Regions from separate parts of the Paenibacillus sp. DP01 genome, predicted to be linked through region 2. Evidence: riboswitches for the same ligand, from Rfam matches in the RefSeq annotation. Region 2 holds a riboswitch; each other region holds the start of a gene.
The links. Region 2 has a riboswitch for thiamine pyrophosphate ahead of ACH59B_RS02240 (ABC transporter substrate-binding protein). Riboswitches for the same ligand answer to the same signal wherever they lie in the genome.

Region 1 (2,272 bases), 1.8 Mb from region 2:
GCGCTTTTGCATTGGGAGGATGTGGGCAGCGTGAACGCACGCCACATTATAGGGAAATACGGTCAAAACATTCTCACCTTCAATGATGACATCCAGGGCACAGGAGCAGTCACATTAGCTGCGATTGTTTCGGCGGTAGGTGTCACCAAAACTCCGCTGCGTGAACAAAAAATACTTGTCTTTGGTCCAGGGGCAGCAGGAATCGGTAACGCCGACCAAATACGGAGCGCTATGATCGAGGACGGGCTTCCTGAAGAAGATTCATTCAGGTCGTTTTGGGCCTTTGATTATCGCGGATTATTAACGGACGATATGGAAGATGTACTCGATTATCAGAAACCATATGTGCGTAAAAAGGAAGAAATCAGCTCATGGGCCCAATCGGAAGACGGCAAAATACCGTTGTTGGAGATCATCCGTCAGGTAAAACCTACAATCTTAATTGGGACTTCCGGTGTAGCGGGTGCCTTTTCTGAAGAGATTATCAAGGAAATGGGAAAGCATGTGGAACGCCCGATCATTATGCCCATGTCCAATCCTACCAATCTGGCTGAAGCGGTACCCGAGGATTTGATACGATGGACTGATGGCAAAGCATTGATTGCTACGGGAAGTCCCTTTGAGCCCGTCACCTATAACGGTACGAAATTTGAAATTGGACAGGCGAACAATGCCTTTGTTTTCCCGGGACTGGGTCTGGGTACGATTGTGGTCAAGGCTAAAAGAATCACTCCTTCCATGTTTACCGCAGCAGCTGATGCCGTTGCCAACGCCGTAGATTCGAATGAACTTGGCGGCGCACTGCTGCCCCATATTCGAAAATTACGTGATGTTTCGTTTGCGGTTGCGGTTGCGGTAGCAAAGGCCGCAATTCAGGATCAGGTAGCTCAGGCACACCTTCCAGATATTGAGCAAGCCATTCGGGATGCAATGTGGAAACCGGAATATGTGAGGGTCAAAGCCGTGGAAAGTGTAATCCATCACCCTCACTAATCCTTCACTAGGCATAAGCAGTTTGACATAACATAGGAACAAATGTACAGTATTAGTCAAAAGAATAGGAAAGTCCACTAGGGGAGCCATTATGGCTGAGACAAGAATGAATCTTGGACCCTTTGAACCTGATCTAGTTCGTACTAGCGTAGGAAAGTGGAGCCTTCTATATAGGGTTTCAGGCGTTTTTGCGCATTGAACCTATGTTGAAGCCGCTCCAGTTTTCGGGGCGGCTTTTTGGCATTGTTCCGAGAATTGTATCTTACGGGACTTCTTGTTCTCCATTTTTGTTGGAGGTGGGGAAATGAGTTTTTCGCAAGAGCTCCGTCGACAGGCGGATGGCATTTTTCAAGCCATTTATGAGCATCCCTTTGTGAGAGGTATTGCTGAAGGAAATTTAACAAGGGAACAGCTGATTCACTATGTAAAACAAGACTTTGAATATTTGAACGCCTACATGCGGATTTACGGCATCGCGATCTCCAAAAGCACGAGCCGGGAGGATATGGCTGTATTTAACGAACAGATCTCTTTTATTCTCAACAGCGAGGTTCATCCGCATCAAAATTTTTGTGCTATCGCAGGTGTCACCTATGAAGAGATGCAGGGATATCCACTCGCTCCGTCCGCTCATCATTATATCCGCCATATGCTGACCGTCGCACATGAGGGTAGTCTTGGGGAAATCATGGCCGTGCTGCTACCATGTCCATGGACATATCTTGAAATTGGACGCAGGCTAATGGATGAGGTAAGACCAGACGAGTCTCATCCGTTCTATGAGTGGATTTGCTTCTATGGCAACCAAATTGAAGATGTAACCTTCAAATATCGAGAGCGTGTGGATGCTTGGGCGAAAGTCGCCACGGCTGCCGAGCGAGAGCGGATGATTGAGCATTTTATGCTAAGCTGCCAGCTGGAATATATGTTCTGGGATATGGCTTATAAGCAGGAACAATGGCCCGTCCAGATGCGCGCTACGGTCTTGGAATAATCAGTATAGATGAGAGAGGATAAACATGATGAATATATGGGAACAAAGTTATTCGGCGCTCCTGACAAAGGTACAAAACAGCAACCCCCTCGTTCATAATATAACCAATGTGGTGGTCACCAACTTTACAGCCAACGGCCTATATGCACTAGGGGCTTCCCCGGTGATGGCTTATGCACCCGAGGAAGTAGCAGATATGGCCAAAATAGCGGGCGCCGTCGTGTTAAATATCGGTACGCTAAACCGTGAGCTGGTGGATGCCATGATCCTTGCTGGACAATCGGC
Region 2 (2,272 bases):
TGAAGGCCTTATCGACTTCCAAAGGTTTGCTGAGCAGCTTGCGTTCATACATCCAATCCGAGTAGTTTTGCCATACCTCTGCTTTTTGTAAACCCCATTGCGTGGCATCGTCCTGATAACGCGGGCTTAGCCATTTTTGGCTAGCAAGTACCAGTTTTTTGTCCAGCTCTGGCACAGCTTTAGTTAAGATATTCGCCGCTTCTTCTGGATGGGCGATAGTGTATTCATAGCCTTGTGCAGTAGCGTCCATGAACGCTTTGACTAGGTCAGGATCGTTTTTTATCGTCTGTTCATTGCTCACAATTACAGGTGTATAGTAATCGAGACTTTTGGAATAATCTTTTACATACAGCATATCCAAGGGCTCGCCTCGAAGCTCGGCCTCAATCCCGGTCCATGCGTAGAAAATCCAGGCAAAGTCAATATCCCGCTTCACGGCTGTAAAATAGTCTGCATTGCCCATATTGACGATTTTCACTTTGCTCACATCACCTTGGTCTGAATCCATGATGGATTTCATGACCGCTTCTTCTACAGGAGAACCCCAGCCGCCGTAGCTTTTACCCTCGAAATCTTTCGGGCTTTTAATTCCGCGGTCTACCGGAGCTGCGAAGCCAGAGGTGTTATGCTGAATCACCGCAGCGATGGATACGAGCGGTACGCCTTGGATACGAGCCTGAGTGACGCCTTCTTGATAGCTGATACCAAAAGGTGCAGCATTCGAAGCAACCATTTGGTCGGCTCCGCCTGAACCTGGTTGAACAATTTGGACATTCAAGCCTGCTTTTTCGTAAAATCCTTTGTCCTTGGCGACATAGAGTCCCGTGTGATTCGTATTGGGTGTCCAGTCGAGCACGACTTTAACATCTTTGAGCCCCTTTGCCGAGGTAGACGTTGAAGTGTCGGCAGCAGGAACCTCCTTTTGAGATGTAGGGGGATTGCCGCCGCAAGCGGTCAGAGTCATAGCCATGAGCCACAGACTGATCAGACCCAGGCTTAACATTTTCATGCGCTTCATCGTTGTGTTCTCTCCTTTTTAATTACCCGTTATCCGTCCAATCAGACAGTTTATATTCCCCATTTTCACAAAAATCACATCTGCCGGAAGCAATCTTTCCAACAACTTTATCTTCAACAAAAAAAGCGTCCCGAGATTCCGGGACGCTTGCGCTTGTATATACCAAAGTAAGGGATGTCCTGTTTTAATAAAAGGCACATCTTGCTTAAGCATTCCTACGCTGGCATTACCCAGATCAGGTTGTAAGGGTCAGTGTCTTGGGACACACTCTCAGCCGGCCGATTCCAGCACCCCTGGCATTGTATGGTTTAATGGGTTCGTTTATTCGGGTTTACTACGACGATTATATGCCTTGAAAGCAGGTCTGTCCAGCCTTGAGGGAGCGCTCACGGTTCATTTGTCGAACGACAGGGTACACTTTTACTGTGAGCTTTGATCTGAAAATGGACATGAATCATTCAGATCTGTTTCGGTCATGTTATTTTCAGAACAGCTACACTGTATGTTTAGGAGAGCTGGTGCCAAGTGGCATAGCCCTATAGAATTCTAATTCGTAAAAAGGAGTTGTTGTACTGTGGGTAAAACGGAGACACTGGATCGCAGTCAGCTGGAACAAGCCATTGTGAAGGCTTTGGATAACAACAAATTTTGCTCGTTAGGTACGGTTGAGGGCGGAAAACCGAAAGTACGCTATATGGCCCTTTTTAACGATGGAATGAACATTCATCTGGCGACGGATCGCAAAACACATAAAGTGGATGAGCTAAAGGACAATCCGAATGCTTATCTGTTGCTGGGCTATGAAGTGGGTGGCACGAAGGAAGTCTTGGAAGTGGAGGCTACCGTCCAGATTACAGCTGATGAGGGGTTACGCAAACAAGTGTGGAATGATTCTCTGAAAAAATGGTTTTCCGGACCAGATGATCCCGATTATGTCATCTTAGACGTCAATCCGACTCGTATTGAGTACGTGGGTCAACAAACGGAGCGCCAGGTGTGGACGAAATAGAAACAATATAAACGAACAAGCCAGTAAATTTCCAACTTTTTCAGGAGATTTATTGGCTTTTTTTATACGCAAAATAATTATTTTTTCATAAATATTTTAAGCAAATGACTACTCTTTTGTCTGGCGTTGGATTAAAATAGGAATGGTGGGTTCAAAGCTTACATATATGTGCAAAAGTATGTATATGAGGCATACACCTTAATGAGGAGGGGTATATTTTGTTATTTCGTAAAAATTGGTTTAAA
Region 3 (2,272 bases), 380 kb from region 2:
TTCGCATCATAGATACTCCCTGGACGCAGACCATCCCCGAGAGAAAAGGCCACATCATAGACTTTCATAATTTCACAGATTTCTTCAAAATGCGTATACAAAAAGTTCTCCTGATGGTGTGCAAGGCACCAAGCTGCCATAATCGACCCGCCCCGGGATACAATTCCCGTCATTCTATTCGCCGTCATCGGTATATATCGCAGCAATACACCCGCATGGATCGTAAAATAGTCCACTCCCTGCTCCGCCTGCTCAATCAGCGTGTCTCGATACAGCTCCCACGTCAGCTTCTCAGCTTCGCCGTTCACCTTTTCCAGTGCCTGATATAGCGGCACCGTTCCAATCGGTACGGGAGAATTCCTGATGATCCATTCGCGCGTCGTATGGATATTACGGCCTGTGGACAGGTCCATGACGGTGTCTGAGCCCCAGCGTACAGCCCAGGCCATCTTCTCCACTTCCTCCTCGATGGAGGACGTAACCGCGGAATTTCCAATGTTTGCATTGATCTTTACGTGAAATTGGCGCCCAATGACCATGGGTTCGCTTTCCGGGTGATTGATATTTGAAGGTAAAATAGCTCGTCCAGCCGCCAGCTCCTGTCGTACAAACTCGGGCTCTACGCCTTCGCGGATCGCCGCAAATTCCATTTCAGGCGTAATGATCCCTTGCCGCGCATAGTGCATTTGCGTCACAGTACGCCCTTGCGAAGCCCGTAGCGGACGGTTGGTCACGCCGGGAAATTCCACTGTCTCCCGTTTGGAGCCGGGTTTCAGTCCATTATCCTCCGGCTTGATGGCGCGGCCCTCATAAGCCTCCACATCTCCCCGTTCCAGTGCCCAAGCTCGCCGTAATGGTGGCAATCCCTGACGGATGTCGACCTGGTAGGCTTCGTCCGTCATCGGACCGCTGGTATCATACACACGCAGTGGCTCATGATGCTCGGTGCCCTGCGGCGTATGTGTGGGTTGTAGCGCGATTTCACGCTCAGGCACAGCAATATCCGGCCGAGAACCTTGAATATACACCTTACGGCTCCCCGGAAAGGGCTTTAGCCCACTGGCTTGCTCCGCTTTGGCCTTCTCTCCCTCCACTTCTATTATTCCCGCCAATCCTGCATCTGCTGATTTCATTCCTGTTTCTTTTGTTCCTTTTGTTTCTGTCGGTTTCATGATCCATTCCTCCCGTATCGTTGAAATGACACACCGATCCGGAACCATTCCCAGGGTGGCGCTGATCTATGCAAAAAAGCCGGTTCCCTAGGGAACCGGCTAATCAAACGAGACAGCTATCCAAACCGATCGCACGTGGAATAATCATATTCCAATGCGCGGTCGTAGACAGCAGCTGCGTATACATTTCAATGGCCGATTACTTCCCTACGCTGGTATGATCCAGATCAGGTGCAAAGGGTCCGGAATCTTGCCTGATTCCATCTCAGCCCGCATTACAGGCTCCCCCAGTAACTGTGATAATTTCTATTCACATGAATTGGCGGCTATAACAAACATCCCGCCATCTCTATCAGACTACTTTAAATTTATAGCTTTGGCAACCCTTGTATGATTTCCTTTTGTATTGATTACTGTCACGGAAGCATAAGCCCCATTTCCTTGGCTGCTTCGATCAAAATCGGTGCAAACTCATGCAGCGTCTCGGGCGCAAGTCGACTGACCGGGCCGGATACAGATAAAGCCGCCGTGACCTGTCCCTTTCGGTTCACAATAGGCGCGGCCACAGCCGCAGCTCCTGGCTCACGTTCTTCATAGCTGGTCGCATAGCCCTTCTCACGAATGTCCTGCAGCTGGGCTTTATAAACCTCCGGGTCTACCGAAGGTGGCCATTCTTCACTGCTTAGCAAAACCTCCAGCTCCTGCGGTGGCATAAAGGCCGCCAGCACCTTGCTGGAGGCTCCCACAGCCAGCGGCATACGCGCACCCACAGGCGCAACCCTGCGGATCGCCTGATTGCTCTGCACGGCTTGTATGCGAATACGCATGCTTCCATCCCGCAGGTACAAGCTGACCGTTTCCCCTAAGCGATCACGCAGTCCTTCCATTGCAGGCTGTAACAACACCGCCGGCTCATCGCTTTGGGACAGATGCGTGGACAGCTCCCATATGCGAAAACCAAGCCTATATTTTTCCGTTTCGGCATTCCGAACGACAAATCCCCGATCCTCCAGCGTAGTCAAAAGACGATGAACAGTGCTTTTATGTAGACCAATTTGGGAGGCAATCTCCGTTAGACCAAGATCAGATTCTGCGGTAAA

Region 1: linked by a shared signal. The riboswitch ahead of tenA (thiaminase II) and the one ahead of ACH59B_RS02240 (ABC transporter substrate-binding protein) in region 2 are both predicted to bind thiamine pyrophosphate.
Region 3: linked by a shared signal. The riboswitch ahead of thiC (phosphomethylpyrimidine synthase ThiC) and the one ahead of ACH59B_RS02240 (ABC transporter substrate-binding protein) in region 2 are both predicted to bind thiamine pyrophosphate.

The regions. Positions count from the first base shown of each region.
Region 1 is NZ_CP173059.1:4,434,539-4,436,810, forward strand. It holds gene ACH59B_RS19390 (NAD-dependent malic enzyme) at 1-993, shown strand, start outside; TPP riboswitch at 1,063-1,165, shown strand; gene tenA (thiaminase II) at 1,298-1,987, shown strand; gene thiM (hydroxyethylthiazole kinase) at 2,013-2,272, shown strand, end outside.
Region 2 is NZ_CP173059.1:504,890-507,161, forward strand. It holds gene ACH59B_RS02240 (ABC transporter substrate-binding protein) at 1-1,018, opposite strand, end outside; TPP riboswitch at 1,214-1,323, opposite strand; gene ACH59B_RS02245 (pyridoxamine 5'-phosphate oxidase family protein) at 1,593-2,027, shown strand; gene ACH59B_RS02250 (bifunctional 2',3'-cyclic-nucleotide 2'-phosphodiesterase/3'-nucleotidase) at 2,246-2,272, shown strand, end outside.
Region 3 is NZ_CP173059.1:886,836-889,107, reverse strand. It holds gene thiC (phosphomethylpyrimidine synthase ThiC) at 1-1,172, opposite strand, end outside; TPP riboswitch at 1,360-1,471, opposite strand; gene ACH59B_RS03995 (IclR family transcriptional regulator) at 1,589-2,272, opposite strand, start outside.